One region of the Pseudomonas sp. MYb118 genome, then DNA from elsewhere that is predicted to be linked to it. Evidence: predicted binding sites of a transcription regulator. Region 1 holds the regulator's gene; each other region holds the start of a gene.

What was found. The regulator FliA, encoded in region 1, starts transcription of late flagellar genes. The targets are predictions, from matches to a motif close to CTAAAGTTTNNNNNNNNNNNGCCGNTAA.
Region 2: a site for FliA is predicted at 3,024-3,051, ahead of ABVN20_RS15520 (methyl-accepting chemotaxis protein). Genes of this name have one in related genera too.
Region 3: a site for FliA is predicted at 2,461-2,488, ahead of ABVN20_RS13165 (methyl-accepting chemotaxis protein). Genes of this name have one in related genera too.
Region 4: a site for FliA is predicted at 2,387-2,414, ahead of ABVN20_RS17255 (methyl-accepting chemotaxis protein). Genes of this name have one in related genera too.

What each region holds. Positions count from the first base shown of each region.
Region 1 covers NZ_JBFRXN010000001.1:22,867-26,976, forward strand. Annotated here, with positions in the region: gene flhF (flagellar biosynthesis protein FlhF) at 1-585, shown strand, start outside; gene fleN (flagellar synthesis regulator FleN) at 696-1,526, shown strand; gene fliA (RNA polymerase sigma factor FliA) at 1,523-2,263, shown strand; gene ABVN20_RS00130 (chemotaxis response regulator CheY) at 2,431-2,802, shown strand; gene ABVN20_RS00135 (protein phosphatase CheZ) at 2,825-3,613, shown strand; gene ABVN20_RS00140 (chemotaxis protein CheA) at 3,668-4,110, shown strand, end outside.
Region 2 covers NZ_JBFRXN010000002.1:2,083,932-2,088,041, forward strand. Annotated here, with positions in the region: gene ABVN20_RS15510 (class 1 fructose-bisphosphatase) at 1-343, shown strand, start outside; gene ABVN20_RS15515 (DUF924 family protein) at 347-949, shown strand; gene ABVN20_RS15520 (methyl-accepting chemotaxis protein) at 1,056-2,948, opposite strand; gene ABVN20_RS15525 (hypothetical protein) at 3,230-3,484, shown strand; gene ABVN20_RS15530 (lipocalin family protein) at 3,516-4,085, shown strand.
Region 3 covers NZ_JBFRXN010000002.1:1,576,083-1,580,192, forward strand. Annotated here, with positions in the region: partial or broken gene ABVN20_RS13160 (YifB family Mg chelatase-like AAA ATPase) at 1-271, shown strand, start outside; gene ABVN20_RS13165 (methyl-accepting chemotaxis protein) at 384-2,360, opposite strand; gene ABVN20_RS13170 (LysR substrate-binding domain-containing protein) at 2,538-3,458, opposite strand; gene ABVN20_RS13175 (NorM family multidrug efflux MATE transporter) at 3,618-4,110, shown strand, end outside.
Region 4 covers NZ_JBFRXN010000002.1:2,507,778-2,511,887, reverse strand. Annotated here, with positions in the region: gene ABVN20_RS17270 (ArnT family glycosyltransferase) at 1-606, shown strand, start outside; partial or broken gene ABVN20_RS17265 (phosphatase PAP2 family protein) at 740-1,577, opposite strand; gene ABVN20_RS17260 (histidine phosphatase family protein) at 1,574-2,245, opposite strand; gene ABVN20_RS17255 (methyl-accepting chemotaxis protein) at 2,501-4,110, shown strand, end outside.

The DNA.
Region 1 (4,110 bases):
AAGTACGGCGCGCAGAGCATCGCCCTGGTCAGCATGGACAGCTACCGCATCGGTGCCCAGGAGCAGCTCAAGACCCTTGGGCGGATTCTCAATGTGTCGGTGACCCACGTCGATCCGGGCCAGTCCCTGGTGCAGGCGCTGGAGCCACTGCTGCGCAAACGCGTGGTGCTGATCGACACTGCGGGCCTCCAGGCCAGCGATCCGGCCCTGCGCATGCAGCTCGAAAGCCTGGCGGGACGTGGCATCCGGGCAAAAAATTACCTGGTATTGGCAACCACTAGCCAGAAACAGGTTCTAACTGCCGCTTATCACAGTTACAAGCGTTGCGGGCTGGCTGGCTGCATCCTGACTAAACTGGATGAAACGGCAAGTCTTGGCGAAGTGTTGAGCCTGGCAATCAGTCATGAATTGCCGGTGGCTTACCTGACCGATGGACCGCGGATTCCGGATGACCTGCATCTGCCGCGTCGTCATCAACTGGTCAGTCGCGCCGTCAGCGTGCAAATGCAGGAAGAACCCAGCGAAGAAGCCATGGCTGACATGTTCGCTGATATCTACCACAGTCCGTCCAAGCAGGTCGGCTGAGGTGAATAGTTTTTGTACCTACATCGATGGTCTGCCATGCATTGTTCCTTTTGAGAACGCGCAGCCAGTAATGTGGCCTCCGTCTATGCAAGACAAGGTAAAGAAATAACATGGGCAGCATGCATCCCGTACAGGTGATCGCGGTGACCGGCGGCAAAGGTGGCGTCGGCAAGACTAACGTGTCAGTGAACTTGTCCCTGGCTCTAGCTGAGCTCGGCCGGCGCGTCATGCTGCTGGACGCCGATCTGGGGCTGGCGAACGTCGACGTTCTGCTGGGGCTGACGCCCAAACGTACCCTGGCCGACGTGATCGAAGGCCGCTGTGAGCTGCGCGACGTATTGCTGCAAGGGCCTGGCGGTATCCGTATCGTTCCGGCGGCTTCCGGCACCCAGAGCATGGTGCACCTGAGCCCGGCCCAGCATGCCGGCCTGATCCAGGCGTTCAGCGATATCGGCGACAACCTCGATGTGCTGGTGATCGACACCGCTGCGGGTATTGGTGACTCGGTAGTCAGTTTTGTCCGCGCCGCCCAGGAAGTCCTGCTGGTGGTCTGCGACGAGCCGACCTCGATCACAGACGCCTATGCCCTGATCAAGCTGCTCAACCGCGATTACGGCATGAACCGCTTCCGCGTCCTGGCCAACATGGCCCAGAGCCCGCAGGAAGGGCGCAACCTGTTCGCCAAGTTGACAAAGGTCACGGATCGTTTCCTTGACGTCGCCCTACAATACGTGGGCGCCGTGCCTTACGACGAAAGCGTGCGCAAGGCTGTGCAGAAGCAACGCGCCGTGTATGAAGCTTTCCCGCGTTCCAAGTGCTCCCTGGCCTTCAAGGCTATCGCGCAAAAGGTCGATACCTGGCCACTGCCCGCCAACCCGCGTGGGCATCTGGAATTTTTCGTCGAGCGTCTCGTGCAACAAACGGCAGGACCGGTGCTATGACAGCCAGCGGTTACAACCTCTACAAGAAGTCGGCGCGTGACGCGCAGTACGAGCTGATCGAGCGTTACGCGCCCCTGGTCAAACGCATTGCCTACCACTTGCTGGCGCGTCTGCCTGCCAGTGTGCAGGTCGAAGACCTGATCCAGGCCGGGATGATCGGCCTGCTGGAAGTGTCGACCAAATACGACGCCAGCAAGGGCGCGAGTTTCGAGACGTACGCGGGCATCCGCATCCGCGGCGCCATGCTCGATGAAGTGCGCAAGGGGGACTGGGCGCCACGTTCGGTCCACCGCAATACCCGCATGGTCAGCGACGCAATTCGCTCGATTGAAGCTAAAACCGGCCGTGACGCTAAAGATCACGAAGTTGCGGCCGAACTCCAATTGAGTCTCGATGATTATTACGGGATTTTGAACGACACCCTGGGCAGCCGGTTATTCAGTTTCGACGATCTTTTGCAGGACGGCGAACACGAAGGTCTGCACGAGGATGGCGCGAGTGCTCATCTCGAGCCGTCACGCGATCTGGAAGATGAACGCTTCCAGGCGGCGCTGGCGGACGCGATTGCCAATTTGCCGGAGCGCGAGCGACTGGTGTTGGCGCTGTACTACGACGAAGAGTTGAATCTCAAGGAAATCGGTGAGGTCCTGGGAGTCAGCGAATCTCGGGTCAGCCAGTTACATAGCCAGTGCGCAGCCCGTTTGCGGGGGCGTTTGGGGGAGTGGCGAGCGCGCTGAAGGCAGTGTGGGGACACTGCGAACGTGGCTGGTGTGGTGTTGAACCGCACCGGTCTCGATCTGTTGTGCTCCAGACAGTCATTGAGTGCTTTGCCAAATTGATTGAAATGGCGCGTCCAGGTGCTGGGCGCGTTTAAGACTGCTTGGAGGTCGAATTGGACAAGAACATGAAAATCCTCATCGTTGATGACTTCTCAACGATGCGGCGGATCATTAAGAACCTGTTGCGTGACCTTGGGTTCACCAACACGGTCGAGGCCGACGATGGCACCACCGCCATTCCGGTCCTCAACAGCGGAAGCATCGACTTTCTGGTAACCGACTGGAACATGCCTGGCATGACCGGCATTGATCTGCTGCGCCACGTGCGCGCCGATGAAAAGCTCAAGCACCTGCCGGTGCTGATGGTGACCGCCGAAGCCAAGCGCGAGCAGATCATCGAAGCGGCCCAGGCCGGTGTAAACGGCTATGTGGTCAAACCCTTCACGGCCCAGGCGTTGAAAGAAAAAATCGAGAAGATTTTCGAACGCATCGGTTGAGTCACGGCGCCACGGGGGAGCTATGGACCACAAAGAATCTTCACTGGGTGACTTCGAGTCGACCCTGAAAAAACACGCGGTCGAACTGGTCGAAAGCCTTGAAAAAGGCAAGTTCGGCGACGCGGTGCAATTGATCCATGAGCTCAATCAGACCCGTGACCGTGGCCTGTATCAGGAAGTGGGCAAGCTCACCCGCGAGTTGCATAGCGCGATCGTCAATTTCCAGATTGATCCGCACATGCCGCAAGCCGAAGAGGTGTCCCAGATCACGGATGCCACCGAGCGCCTCGGTTATGTTGTCAAGCTGACAGAGGCTGCCGCCAACCGCACCATGGATCTGGTCGAAAGCTCCACACCATTGGTCAACAGCCTGAGCGATGAAGCCCAGGCGCTGAGCACCGACTGGGGGCGGTTCATGCGGCGCGAAGTGGGGGCTGAAGAGTTCCGCGAGCTGGCGCGGCGTGTCGACGGTTTTCTGGCACGCAGCAGCAAGGACAACCGGGCAGTGTCGAGCAATCTCAACGACATCCTGCTCGCGCAGGATTACCAGGACCTGACCGGTCAGGTGATCAAGCGTGTGACGCAATTGGTGACGGAAGTCGAAGCCAACCTGCTCAAACTCGTACTCATGGCCAGCCAGGTGGACCGCTTTGCGGGCATCGAACATGACCGTGAAGCGATGCTTGCAGAAAAAGATCCACAAAAACATCTCTCTCAGGGTGAAGGTCCGCAGATTCATGCCGATAAAAGAGAAGACGTTGTGTCCGGCCAGGACGACGTGGACGATTTGTTATCCAGCCTGGGTTTCTAAATATTCAGGTTTTTAGGTTTTTGGGTTTTTTGACCTGTTAGGAGCACACCCTTAATGAGCTTCGGCGCCGATGAAGAGATCCTTCAGGATTTCCTGGTTGAGGCCGGCGAGATTCTAGAGCAACTGTCCGAGCAGCTGGTCGAGCTGGAAAGCCGACCTGATGATGCGGATTTGCTCAATGCAATTTTTCGCGGTTTTCACACTGTAAAAGGGGGCGCCGGCTTCCTCCAGCTCAATGAGCTGGTGGAGTGCTGTCACATCGCCGAGAACGTGTTCGACATCCTGCGCAAGGGTGAGCGTCGCGTTGACTCGGAACTGATGGACGTGGTTCTCGAAGCGCTGGACTCGGTGAACAGCATGTTCGGCGAAGTCCGCGACCGCAGCCCGATCACGGCTGCCACACCCGAATTGCTCGCTGCCCTGGCCCGCCTGGCCGAGCCGCAATCGGCCGATGAAGCTGCGCCTGCGCCGCAAGTGGTGGAAGAACCACAAGCGCC
Region 2 (4,110 bases), on a different contig from region 1:
GCGCTACGTCAGCGAGCTGCTGGCCGGTGACGAAGGTCCGCTGAAAAAGAACTACAACATGCGCTGGGTTGCCGCGATGGTAGCGGACGTGCACCGCATCCTTACCCGTGGTGGCCTGTTCATGTACCCACGCGATGCCCGTGAGCCTTCCAAGCCGGGCAAACTGCGCCTGATGTACGAAGCCAACCCGATGTCGTTCCTGGTCGAGCAGGCCGGTGGCGCATCCACCAACGGCCACCAGCGCATCCTCGACATCCAGCCTGAAGGCCTGCACCAGCGTTGCGCAGTGTTCCTGGGCTCGAAAGAAGAAGTGGCCCGCGCCACGGCCTACCACAAGGAGTAAGCCATGACCTCGCCCTGGCAGCCGGTGCTTGAATGGTGGTTCGGAACAGCCGGATCATCCAGGGAAGTGGCGGCGCAGAAGGGCGGTTTATGGTTCGGCAAGCGCGACAGTCAGGACCTCGAGGCGCGGGAGCGTTTCGGGGACCTGGTGGAGCAGGCACTGGCCGGCGGATTGACCGAATGGGCGCAACGCCCCGAAGGTTGGCTGGCCCTGGTGTTGCTGCTCGATCAACTGCCGCGCATGCTCTTTCGCGACTCCCCCAAAGCCTTTTCCGGTGACAACAGGGCCCAGGCCCTGGTGGCGCAAGGCATCGCCGCGGATTTCGACCGGCAATTGCCGCCGATCCAGCGGGTGTTCATCTACATCGTGCTGGAACACTGCGAGCACCTGGCGGTGCAGAACGAATGCATCTCGCGCTACATCGACCTGCTGGAGCAACAGCCGGAGAGTGATCGAGGGTTGTTTGCCGATTACCTGGACTATGCCGAGAAGCATCAGAAGGTGATCGCGCAGTTTGGGCGGTTTCCTCATCGCAATGAGGTGTTGGGGCGGGAGTCTACCGTTGAAGAGCTGGAGTTTTTGAGTAAGCCTGGTTCAAGGTTCTGAATCTCTTTCGCCAGTGATGGCCTCATCGCGAGCAAGCCCGCTCCCACAGGGATCACTCTGAACCTGTGGGAGCGAGCCTGCTCGCGATTGGGCCGGTGAGGGTCCCTTAGATCCTGAAACTACCCACCAGATGCTTCAACCGCGCCGCCTGCTGCTCAAGATCCGCACACGCACGCAGTGTCGCCTGCAAGTTCTCCACACCTTCCTGGTTCAGCGTGTTGATCTCGTTGATGTCGACGTTGATCGACTCCACCACGGCGGTCTGTTCTTCGGTGGCAGTGGCGACTGACTGGTTCATCCCGTCGATTTCGCCGATGCGCTGGGTCACGCTGCCCAGGCGCTCACCGGCCTGGTTGGCGATGCCGACGCTGCTTTCGCTCTGGCGCTGGCTGTCGGTCATGGTGCTGACCGCTTCGCGGGCGCCGACTTGCAGCTCCTCGATCATCTTCTGCACTTGCTGCGCCGAATCCTGGGTGCGGTGCGCCAGGTTGCGCACTTCGTCGGCGACCACGGCAAAACCGCGGCCCGCTTCACCGGCGCGGGCGGCTTCGATGGCGGCGTTGAGTGCCAGCAGGTTGGTCTGCTGGGAGATGCTGGTGATCACTTCCAGAATCTGCCCGATGTTCACGGTGTTGCTGTTGAGCGTCTCGATGTTGCCGCACGAATCGCTGATTTTCGCCGACAGCTGATGCATGGCGGTGATGGTTTTATCCACGGTCTGCTGGCCGTCTTCGGCCAGTGCGCGGGCATCGCTCGAATGCTGCGAGGCGAGGGCGGCGTTCTGGGCGATTTCCTGGGCGGCGGCGCCAAGCTGGTTGATCGCTGCGGCGACGCTGCTGGTGCGCGAAGCCTGCTGGTCGGAGTTGAACATCGACGAGTTGGAGGCCGCGACAACGCGCAGCGCCACTTCGTTGACCTGGCCGGTGGCCGAGGACACTTCGCGGATCGAGGTGTGGATACGCTCGACGAACCGGTTGAACGACAGCCCCAGCGCACCGAATTCGTCATGGCCGTGGATGGTCAGGCGCTTGGTCAGGTCACCTTCGCCTTCGGCGATGTCGTGCATGGCACGGCCCATGGTCAGCAGCGGCTGCATCAGGAAGCTGATGAGCATGCCCAGCAGGGTGATGATGATCACCACGGCAATCACCATGGCGATGATCGCCGAGGTGCGGAACTCGCTGAGCATTGCGAACGCGGTGTCTTGGTCGAGCACCAGCGCCACGTACCAGTCGGCCGATGGCACGCCGTTGACGTGGGTGAAGGAGATGAACTGGCGTTTGCCACCGATCTCGACTTCTTTCATGCCCGGGCTGACCTTGGGCGTGTCGTTCGGGTAGGCCTCGGCCAGGTTCTTGAGCACCAGCTTGGTGTCCGGGTGGATCAGGATCTTGCCGTCGGCACTGACGATGAAGGCATGGCCATGGCCGCCGAAGTTCAGCGAGTTGATGATTGCGCTGACGTTGGTCATGTCAATGTCGGCGCCTGCCACACCAATCATCTGGCCCTGGCGCTGCACCGGTGTTGCGACAGTGATCACCAGTTTGCCGGATGACGCCGCGATGTAGGGCTCGGTGACGATGGTCTGCTGCGCGCTGTTGGCCGCCTTGTACCAGCCACGGGCGCGTGGATCGTAGTCGGCTGCGCGGTTGCCCGCCGGAACCGAGAACATCACGCCATCGGTGCCGCCGAAATAGCTCAGCTGGAAGTTGCCGGTGTAGGCAGGCAGGTCAATCACGCGTTTCAGGCTGCTCAGGGCGCTGCCGTCGGCGGAGATCTGTTGCGACATCGACTGCAGCAATTGAATGCGGCTTTCCAGCCAGGTCTGGATGTTGCTGGTGGTCAGGCTGCCGAGTTCCTGCATGGAGGATTCGGTGTTGCTGCGCAGGGATTCACGCTGTCGGTAGTCGTTGAACAGAATGAAACAGGCAAATGCAACGGCCACCACGAGGGCGGCAGCCAACAGAATTTTGTGGCTGAACTTCATGTTTCTGGTCATTAAATGAACTACCGCAAAAGGGCTGGTCAAGAAGGGCGTCAGTTTGCCATCACAAAGGGCTTTACGCTGCCTTTTTTGTCGACGGGGCGGCGCCAAAGATTAGGCGCATTTGGCCAAACCCGACGAAATGCGCAACAGCGCTGCAAAGTGGCTGATTTTTCGGTGAAAGACAGACGAGCGGCCCAAGAAATAGGCAACGGGTCAGGGAACCCGACAGGGGTTTTCACTTCTAAGCTTCTGCTTGGCAGTTTGCCATTCCCCTTCGCTCCAGGAGTTTCACCATGTCGCTGCGCTCCATCGCTGTGCTTTCGTTCTGCGTATTGTTGGTCGCGTGCGGCAAGGTCAATCAGGAAAACTACTCCAAATTGTCGACGGGCATGCCCAAGGCCGAGGTCGAAACCTTGCTGGGCAAGCCTACCGACTGCTCGGGCGCCTTTGGCTTGTCCAGTTGCACCTGGGGCGACAAGAACAGCTTTATCAGCGTGCAGTACGCCGGTGACAAAGTGATGATGTTTTCCGGCCAAGGCCTGAAGTAATCCGGGGCGTTGTGCCCGCGGGAGAAAAACAATGAAGCAGTTTTTGATCCTTCTTCTGGCCAGCCTGGTATTGGCTGGCTGCGCTACGACTGGCGAAGATCCGTTGGCGCCGAAAACCGTCAACAGCGTCAACCTGAAGAAGTACCAGGGCACCTGGTATGAGTTGGCGCGCTTGCCGATGTATTTCCAGCGCAATTGTGCGCAGTCCGAAGCGCATTACACGTTGAAGCCTGACGGCAATATCCTGGTGCTCAACCGCTGCCTGACGGCGGATTGGCAATGGGAAGAGGCCAAGGGCACGGCTTATCCACAGGTGCCGGGCAAGACTGACAAATTGTGGGTCGAGTTCGATACCTGGTTTTCGCGGTTGATTCCGGGTGTGGCGAAGGGCGAGTACTGGGTGTTGTATGTCAGCGATGACTACAAGACCGCCATCGTCGGCGACCCGAGCCGCCGCTACCTGTGGCTGCTGTCCCGAACCCCGACGGTCAATGGTGTGGTGCGTGAGGAGTTGCTGAGCAAGGCCCGCCAGCAGGGCTACGACACCACCCGACTGATCTGGCGCGCCACGGATACGCAGATGGCGAAGACGTCGAACTGATTGTTTATGTCGGCCTAAATGTGGG
Region 3 (4,110 bases), on a different contig from region 1:
GGCACGGGTCGCAGATGCCCGGGAGCGACAGCAGAAACGTCAGGGCTGTGCGAACGCCTTTCTTGATTTGCCGGGGTTGCGGCGACACTGCACGTTATCCACAGCCGATGAGCATTGGCTGGAAACGGCTTGCGAACGATTGACCCTGTCGCTGCGCTCGGCGCATCGGCTGCTCAAGGTGGCACGCACGTTGGCGGACCTTGAGCAGGTTGAGGAGATCACGCGGGAACATCTGGCGGAGGCATTGCAGTATCGGCCGGCGACTCAGTAAGGCTTGGGATTGAGTCGTGCCCAATCGCGAGCAGGCTCGCTCCCACAATGGATCTGCATACACCGGACCCTGTGGGAGCGAGCCTGCTCGCGATAGCTATCTCAGCCGCACCTCAACGAAACCGGTCGACCTCCGCACGCAGGTCCGACGCCAGCTTCTCCAGCTCCTTGGCCGTGACGGCCAGGTTGGCCACCACTTCACGCTGTTCGCTGTTGGCCAGCGCGATGCTTTGCAGGTTGCTGCTGAGCAAGGTCGCCGTGCTGCTCTGCTCCTGGGTGGCGGTGGTGATGGCGGTGAATTGCTGACCGGCCGAGCGGCTCTGTTCGTCGATGCGCGCCAGCGCCGAGGCGACGTTGGCATTGCGCGACAGGCCTTCCTGCATCAGCACGTTGCCCTGCTCCATGGTGCTGATGGCGTTGCCGGTTTCCTGCTGGATGCTCTGGATCATCCCGGAGATCTCGTCAGTCGCCTGGCGTGTACGGGAAGCGAGGTTGCGCACCTCGTCCGCCACCACGGCAAAACCGCGGCCCTGCTCGCCGGCACGTGCCGCTTCGATCGCGGCGTTCAGCGCCAGCAGGTTGGTCTGCTCGGCAATCGAGGTGATGGTGCCGACGATGCCGCCGATTTCCTGGGAACGCTGCCCCAGGGTGTTGATCACTACCGCTGTGCTGTTCAAGGCACCGGCAATCTGCTCCAGGGACGACGAGGCTTCGTCCATGGACGTACGGCCAATCTTGGTCTGCTGGGCGTTTTCCTGGGCCAGACGCTGGGTGTTGCCCATGTTGTCGGCAATGTTCAGCGAAGTGGCGCTGAACTCTTCCACGGCACCGGCCATGCTGGTGATTTCACCCGACTGCTGCTCCATGCCTTCGTAAGCACCGCCGGACAGGCCCGACAACGCCTGCGCACGGCTGTTGACCTCTTGCGAGGCCTTGCGGATGTGCTCGACCATGGTCGACAGCGCCTGGCTCATCTGGTTGAACGCACGGGCCAGTTGGCCGATCTCATCGTTGCTCGACACATTCAGGCGCACGCTCAGGTCACCAGCACCCAGGGCTTCGGCCTGACGCACCAGATCACCCAGCGGCGCAAGTTTGCTGCGCAGCAGCCAGACCGCAGAACCCACGGCGATCAGCATCGCCAACAGGCTGCCAATAGCCAGTTGAATGCCAACGCTCCAGGTCACCGCGCTGATTTCTTCCTTCGGCATGCTGGCGACGACCGACCATGGACCGTCTTCGAACGGTACGGCGACGCTGTAGAAGTCTTCGGAAGCGTCGCTCCAGAAACCACCCTTACTTGGCGACTTCGCCAGGGTGGCGATGGCTGGGGCGGCCTTGTCCAGCGCCTGCACACCAGCAATCGGCACCAGCCAGTTGTTTTTCTCGTCGAGCAGCGCCAGCGAGCCGGTCTGGCCGATGCGGAAGCGCTTGAGGTTGGCGAACTGCGCGTTCTGCGCGTCGGTGTAGTCGAAACCGACATACAGCACCGCAATCACCTTGCCGGCGCTGTCGCGTACCGGGGTGTATTGCGACATGTAATAGCGTTCGAACAGCAGGGAACGGCCGACAAAGCTCTGCCCCGACATCAAGCGGGCATACGCCGGGTTCGCATGATCGAGGATGGTGCCAATGGCACGCGTGCCGTCCTGTTTGCTGACGTTGGTGCTGACGCGAATGAACTCTTCACCGCTGCGCACGAAGACCGTGGCTACGCCGGCGGTCATCTGCTTGAACTCGTCCACTTCCTTGAAGTTGTTGTTGAGCACTTCATTGCCCAGGTGCAGGCCCGGCGTCTGGGTACCCGCAACGTTGAACTGTTCGTCCGGGTGCACGCTCAGGCCACCTGCGAAGCGCTTTTCGAACAGGCCCGCCAGGCGTTGAGTGCTTTCACGCAGGGTGCCGTGGAAGGTCGTCAACTGATCGGCCAGCAAGCGAGCTTCGCTGGCCAGGTGTTCTTCGCGCGTGGCGAGGTTGGCAGTGTCCAGCGAACGCAGGGCGAATAAGGTACTACCGGTGATGACGATCGCCAGAATCACGGCTAGCGCAAGGCCAAGCTGTGAGGCGATTCGAGCACGAGGTTGAGACATGACTGCTCCTGGCCGGGCGCCTTCCTCCTTGATCGGCTGCCCAGCAATTTTTCTAATAATGGGAATTGCGTGAAACATGCACGAGGGTTCCACAATGATACTTTCGGCCTAAAAACCTAATACTTGAGTGGTTATATCGGGTACCGCGCAGCGCTTTTGTAACAAAGCTCTAACGATTCAGCGCAAACGTTCAACAGCCGGCAAATTCATGGCCTGCACCTCGCTTTGCAGAAAATCGCTGAGCCTGCGCAAACGTTCACCTCCCGGACGGGTTTTCGGCCAGACGAGGTAGTAATTCTCACCGCTGGCGACGGCGGTCGGCCACGGCAAACTCAGTCTTCCCTGCGCCACATCCTCGGCGACCATCAGCAAATCGCCCATCGACACCCCGTACCCCCGCGCGGCAGCGATCATCCCCAGCTCCAGGGTATCGAACACCTGCCCGCCCTTGAGCGACACCTGATCGGTCAGGCCCATGCGCTCCAGCCAACTGCGCCAGTCACGCCGGTCCGGCGTCGGGTGCAACAGCTCGGCATTGGCCAGGCGTGTGACATCCCAGGGCTGGTCGTTCAACAGACTCGGTGCGCCCACCGGGATCAGTTCCTCGGGGAACAACAGGCTGGCTTCCCAGTCCGGCGGAAAACGCCCATTGCTCAGAATCACCGCACAATCGAAGGGCTCATGGTTGAAGTCCACCGAGTCGATGTCCATCCACGCGCTGGTCAGTTGCACTTCGTTGCCTGGCTGCAGGTGGCGGAAGCGGCTGAGCCGCGCCAGCAACCAACGCATGGTCAGGGTCGATGGGGCCTTCATGCGCAGGATGTCATCTTCGGCCTGCAAGGTATGGCAGGCACGCTCAAGGGCGGTGAAGCCTTCGCGAATGCCCGGCAGGATCAACCGCGCCGACTCGGTGAGTTGCAGATGACGCCCGCTGCGGTGAAACAACCGGCAGGCAAAATGCTCCTCCAGCGTGCGAATGTGTCGACTGACTGCACTCTGGGTAATCGACAGCTCTTCAGCGGCTCGGGTGAATGAGCTGTGCCGCGCCGCCGCTTCGAATGCGCGCAACGCGTAAAGAGGAGGTAGACGACGAGACATTCAGAAAGCTCCTATGACGAAACAGGTTCAAGGTATCAGAAAGATCTCCATGATGAGTTTTAATCATGTAACCCATCCTTTTTATCCCTTTGTGCAAACCCCGCAGAGCGCCGAGAATCGACACTTTCCTGTAAACCTTGACTAACGGGCCTGATGATAATGAAACATCCAGTGCGTTCAGAACTCTGGGCCATCCTGCGGCTGGCCGGGCCGCTGATTGCCTCGCAGTTGGCGCACATGCTGATGGTGCTCACCGACACCCTGATGATGGCGCGTATCAGCCCCGAGGCATTGGCCGGCGGCGGGCTCGGCGCAGCGAGCTACTCATTTGTTTCGATTTTCTGCATCGGCGTGATTGCCGCGGTGGGCACGCTGGTGGCGATCCGTCACGGCGCTGGCGACATCGCAGGGGCGGCGCGGCTGACCCAGGCGGGTCTGTGGCTGGCGTGGCTGATGGCGCTGGTGGCCGGCTTGCTGTTGTGGAATCTCAAACCGGTCTTGCTGTTGTTCGGCCAGACCGAGACCAACGTGGAGTCAGCCGGGCAGTTCCTGCTGATCCTGCCGTTCGCCCTGCCCGGCTACCTGAGCTTCATGGCCCTGCGCGGGTTCACCAGCGCCATTGGCCGGGCGACACCGGTGATGGTCATCAGCC
Region 4 (4,110 bases), on a different contig from region 1:
CTGGGCCTGTGGCACTTTCGAAAAAGCCTGATGGCCAACCGGTACCTGCTGTTTTTCACCCTGTGGATACTGGCGCAGTTCCTCATGCTGACCCTGGCGTCGAGCAAGCGCACCGTTTACCTGATGTCCATGACGCCGGCCGCCGCGGTGATTGCCGCGGAGTATGCCGCCGTACTGTTCGAACGCCTGCAGCAATACCAGGGTGCCCCGAACCTGTCGGGCCGCATTGCCCGCCACCGCCGGGGTTTGGCCATGGGCGTACTGGCCGTGGTCATCAGCGCCTACCTGGCCGCCGCACAATGGGCGTTGCCTCGCGCCGACCGCCAGTTGTCGTTCCTGCCGCTGACGCAACAGATCCAGGCGATGCAGACCAACGGCCAGCACGTCGCCCTGTTCCAGGCCAACGAACGGACAGGAGGCGCCAGCGTGTTCTACACCCAAAGCCTGCTCACGGGGTTGGATACGCAAGCGCAGTTGCATGAATTTCTGAGTGCATCGCCGGCCAACGTGGCGGTGATTGCGGCAGACTCACCACCGGCGCCAACGATGAAAGTGCTGAAGACCATGCGGGTGGGGCGTCAGGATTACTTCTTCGTCGGGCAATGACAGCCCGCGTTATCGTTAACGACCATCGCGAGCAGGCTCGCTCCCACAAGAGGGCATACATACCCCTGTAGGAGCGAGCTTGCTCGCGATGGTAGACCTGGCACCGCGGGGCATCAGACAGCCCGAGTCACCGTTAACGACCATCGCGGGCAAGCCCGCTCCTACAGGGGTAACGCTTGCCTCGCGCAACAGACTCCACCGGCACCTCCAGACGCGCCCGGCCATAGAAGGCCAGCGCCGTCAGCAAACACGCCAGCCACACAAATATTCCCGCCCAAAAGGTGTGGGACATGTAATGCCACCCCTGCAACACCCGCGTAGTACCGTAAACAAACCCCAGCACCAACGAGCCATACATCAGCGCCTTGGAAAACCGCCACCGATACCGCCGCGCCACGAAGTACAACGCGAGCATGGTGAACCCGCCCGAAGCATGCCCTCCCGGCCAGCAACGCCCATCCCCCGCTTCACTGAACAAGCGGAAATTGTCGAACCACTCAATGTGATCCATCTTCCCGCCGTAGAGCGTCGTCTCGATCGGGCAGTACACCCCGGTATGGGATTTGAGGAAATGGATGACACCGGTGCAAACGGAAAAGGCGACGACCACAAACCAGAAATCCCGTCGATGCCCGGCGGCGAACTTCAATACGGACGCCAGCCTGCTCCGTTCGAGAAAGCCCGCCAGACGCGGACGCTTGCCGGGATTGACCAGCGGCCAGAGACACGACAGCAGCGCGCCGATCAAGGCGATTTCCGCGGTCCAGTTCGGGATGATCCGCGCCCACTGTGTGCGTCACCCGCTCGAAAAAATGAACCTGGTCGAGCGGAAACGTATGGGTGATCGGGTCATAAAAAAGATTGCTGAACGCCCTGTCGATCTGTGTCATGTCGAACAGCAGGAACACCAAGGCAGCGCAGGCCAGCGGCACACCGAAGTTCCAGGCATAAAAACGCAGAGGCGTACTCATTGGAAAGCCACCGAACGCCAGTCAGACGCCTCGATGAAACCGAGCATGCGTGGCGCCTGCGAGGCACCGGCGGAGACGAACAGCGAAGCGCCGTAACCCAGGTTGGAGGACGGTAACTTGAGGTCTTTCTCGATCTGCGACATGCATTCGCTGTGGGTCACCAGCACCAGGTTGCGTCCGGGCACCTTGTGCGCCAGTGCATCGCGCAACATCGTGCCGCGGCAACTGACCAACCAGTCGTCGTTCGCACTCACCTTGTTGAACATGTAGCGGGCGGTCTGTGCCGTGCGGGTCATCGGGCTGTTGTAGATGTCGGCGCTGTCGAGCCCCAACTGTTCGAACTGCGCACCAATGCCCACTGCAACGCTGCGCGAGCGATCGGTGATGCCGTCGTTACCCGTCAGGCAAGCGGCTTTGGAGTGATCGCAGCGCTCGACATGGCGCACCAGCACAATCACATCGCCCTTCGCCCACTCGGACACCAAGGCCCGTGCGGCAGCGACATTGCCATGGGCCAGGTCGGGCACGGGAGCGGGCCGTAACAGCCACACCGTCAAGGGGATGACCAGCAACGCCGATGCCACGATCACCGCCGTGTTTCGATAGCGGGCCCAGCGGCTCAGATCAATCGAGCGCTTTACCCCGAACAGACTCAGTCTCAATTCCACATCAGGCCGCCTCACCGGCATGCATCACTTGATTTCGATGCGCCGAAGTTAAAGAGGCGGGCGTTGGCACCCGGTGAAACCCATGTGAAAAAAAACTGAAGACCCGCAAAAGCCTTGTTACAGATTTGTCCTACAGAAACCATTCAGCTCTGGGCCCGGCTGCCGATACAAGCCTTTCACAAACCTTTTGGCTACGAAAAACAACAATCTTCCAGCCACTCGACGACCGCAGCGCAACGTTCCTGGAGGAATTTGATGAATAGCTGGTTCGGCAACATCAGCATGAACATGAAACTGGGCCTGGGTTTCGGCCTGGTCCTGGCACTGACCGGCGTCCTCGCCCTGACCGGCTGGACCAGCCTGGGCAGCCTGATCGACCGCAGCAACTGGATGAGTGACATCACCCAGCTCAACTCCGGCCTGACCAAGCTGCGCGTGGCCCGCCTGCAATACATGCTGGCCAACGGCGACGAAACCACCGCACAGAACGTGCTGGTCAACCTCGATGCCTTCGACGCCCAGCAAAAGTCAGTGCTCGAGAAATTCAAGAGCCCGGAAAACCTCAAGCTGCTCAACGAGCAAGCCTCGCTGATCGCCGCTTACCGGATCTCGCTGGAAAAAATGCGTGTCGCCTACCGCGCCGGCAACAGCGCCCGCGACGTGATGACGGCCAACGCGCAAACCGCGAACTCGCTGATCAACGCCATCAGCGACGAAGTGCAGCGCATGCCCCTGAGCGATCAGCGCTTCGAGCAATTCCAGGCCATCACCGCGGCCAAGGAAGCGTTCATGCTGGCCCGCTATGAGGTGCGCGGCTACACCGCAGCGGTCAACGCCGATACCGAGCTGAAAGCAGCCAACCAGCTTGACGCCGCCGTCGCCAGCCTGGAGCAGCTCAACACCCATTTCGCCGCCACCCAGCAGGACGCCCTGCGTCAGTTGGAAAAGGCGTTGACCGACTACCGCACCGCGGTGCGCGCCTACAAAGCCACCAACAACGATGTGGTGCAGGCCCGCAAGGAAATGACCGATCAGGGCAACACGATCGTCACCCTCAGCGAGCAGCTGTACCAGATCCAGCTGGATCGTCGTGACGCCGAAAGCGCCCAGGCACGCACCCTGCAATTGATCAGCACCTTGCTGGCCCTGCTGGTGGGCATCATTGCCGCCGTCATCATCACCCGCCAGATCACCGGTCCGCTGCGCGAGACGCTGGCCGTGGTCGAGCGCATCGCCGGCGGCGACCTGTCCCACGACGTCCACGTGACCCGTCGCGACGAACTCGGCGTGCTGCAACAAGGCATCGCCCGCATGGGTGTGACCCTGCGCAACCTGATCAGCGGCATTCGTGATGGCGTCACCCAGATCGCCAGTGCCGCCGAAGAACTGTCGGCCGTGACCAGCCAGACCAGCGCCGGTGTGAACAGCCAGAAGGTCGAGACCGACCAGGTGGCCACCGCCATGCACGAAATGACCGCCACTGTGCAGGAAGTCGCGCGCAACGCCGAAGAAGCCTCGCAAGCCGCTGCCGCCGCCGATGGCGAAGCCCGGGAAGGCGACAAAGTGGTCAACGAAGCCATTGCCCAGATCGAACGCCTGGCCACCGAAGTGGTGCGTTCCACCGAAGCGATGGGCGTGCTGCAACAGGAAAGCGACAAGATCGGCAGCGTCATGGACGTGATCAAGGCCGTGGCCGAGCAGACCAACCTGCTGGCGCTCAACGCTGCCATCGAAGCGGCGCGCGCCGGTGAAGCCGGTCGTGGTTTTGCCGTGGTCGCCGACGAAGTCCGTGGCCTGGCCCAGCGTACGCAGAAATCCACCGAGGAAATCGAAGGCCTGGTGGCCGCCCTGCAGAACGGCACGCA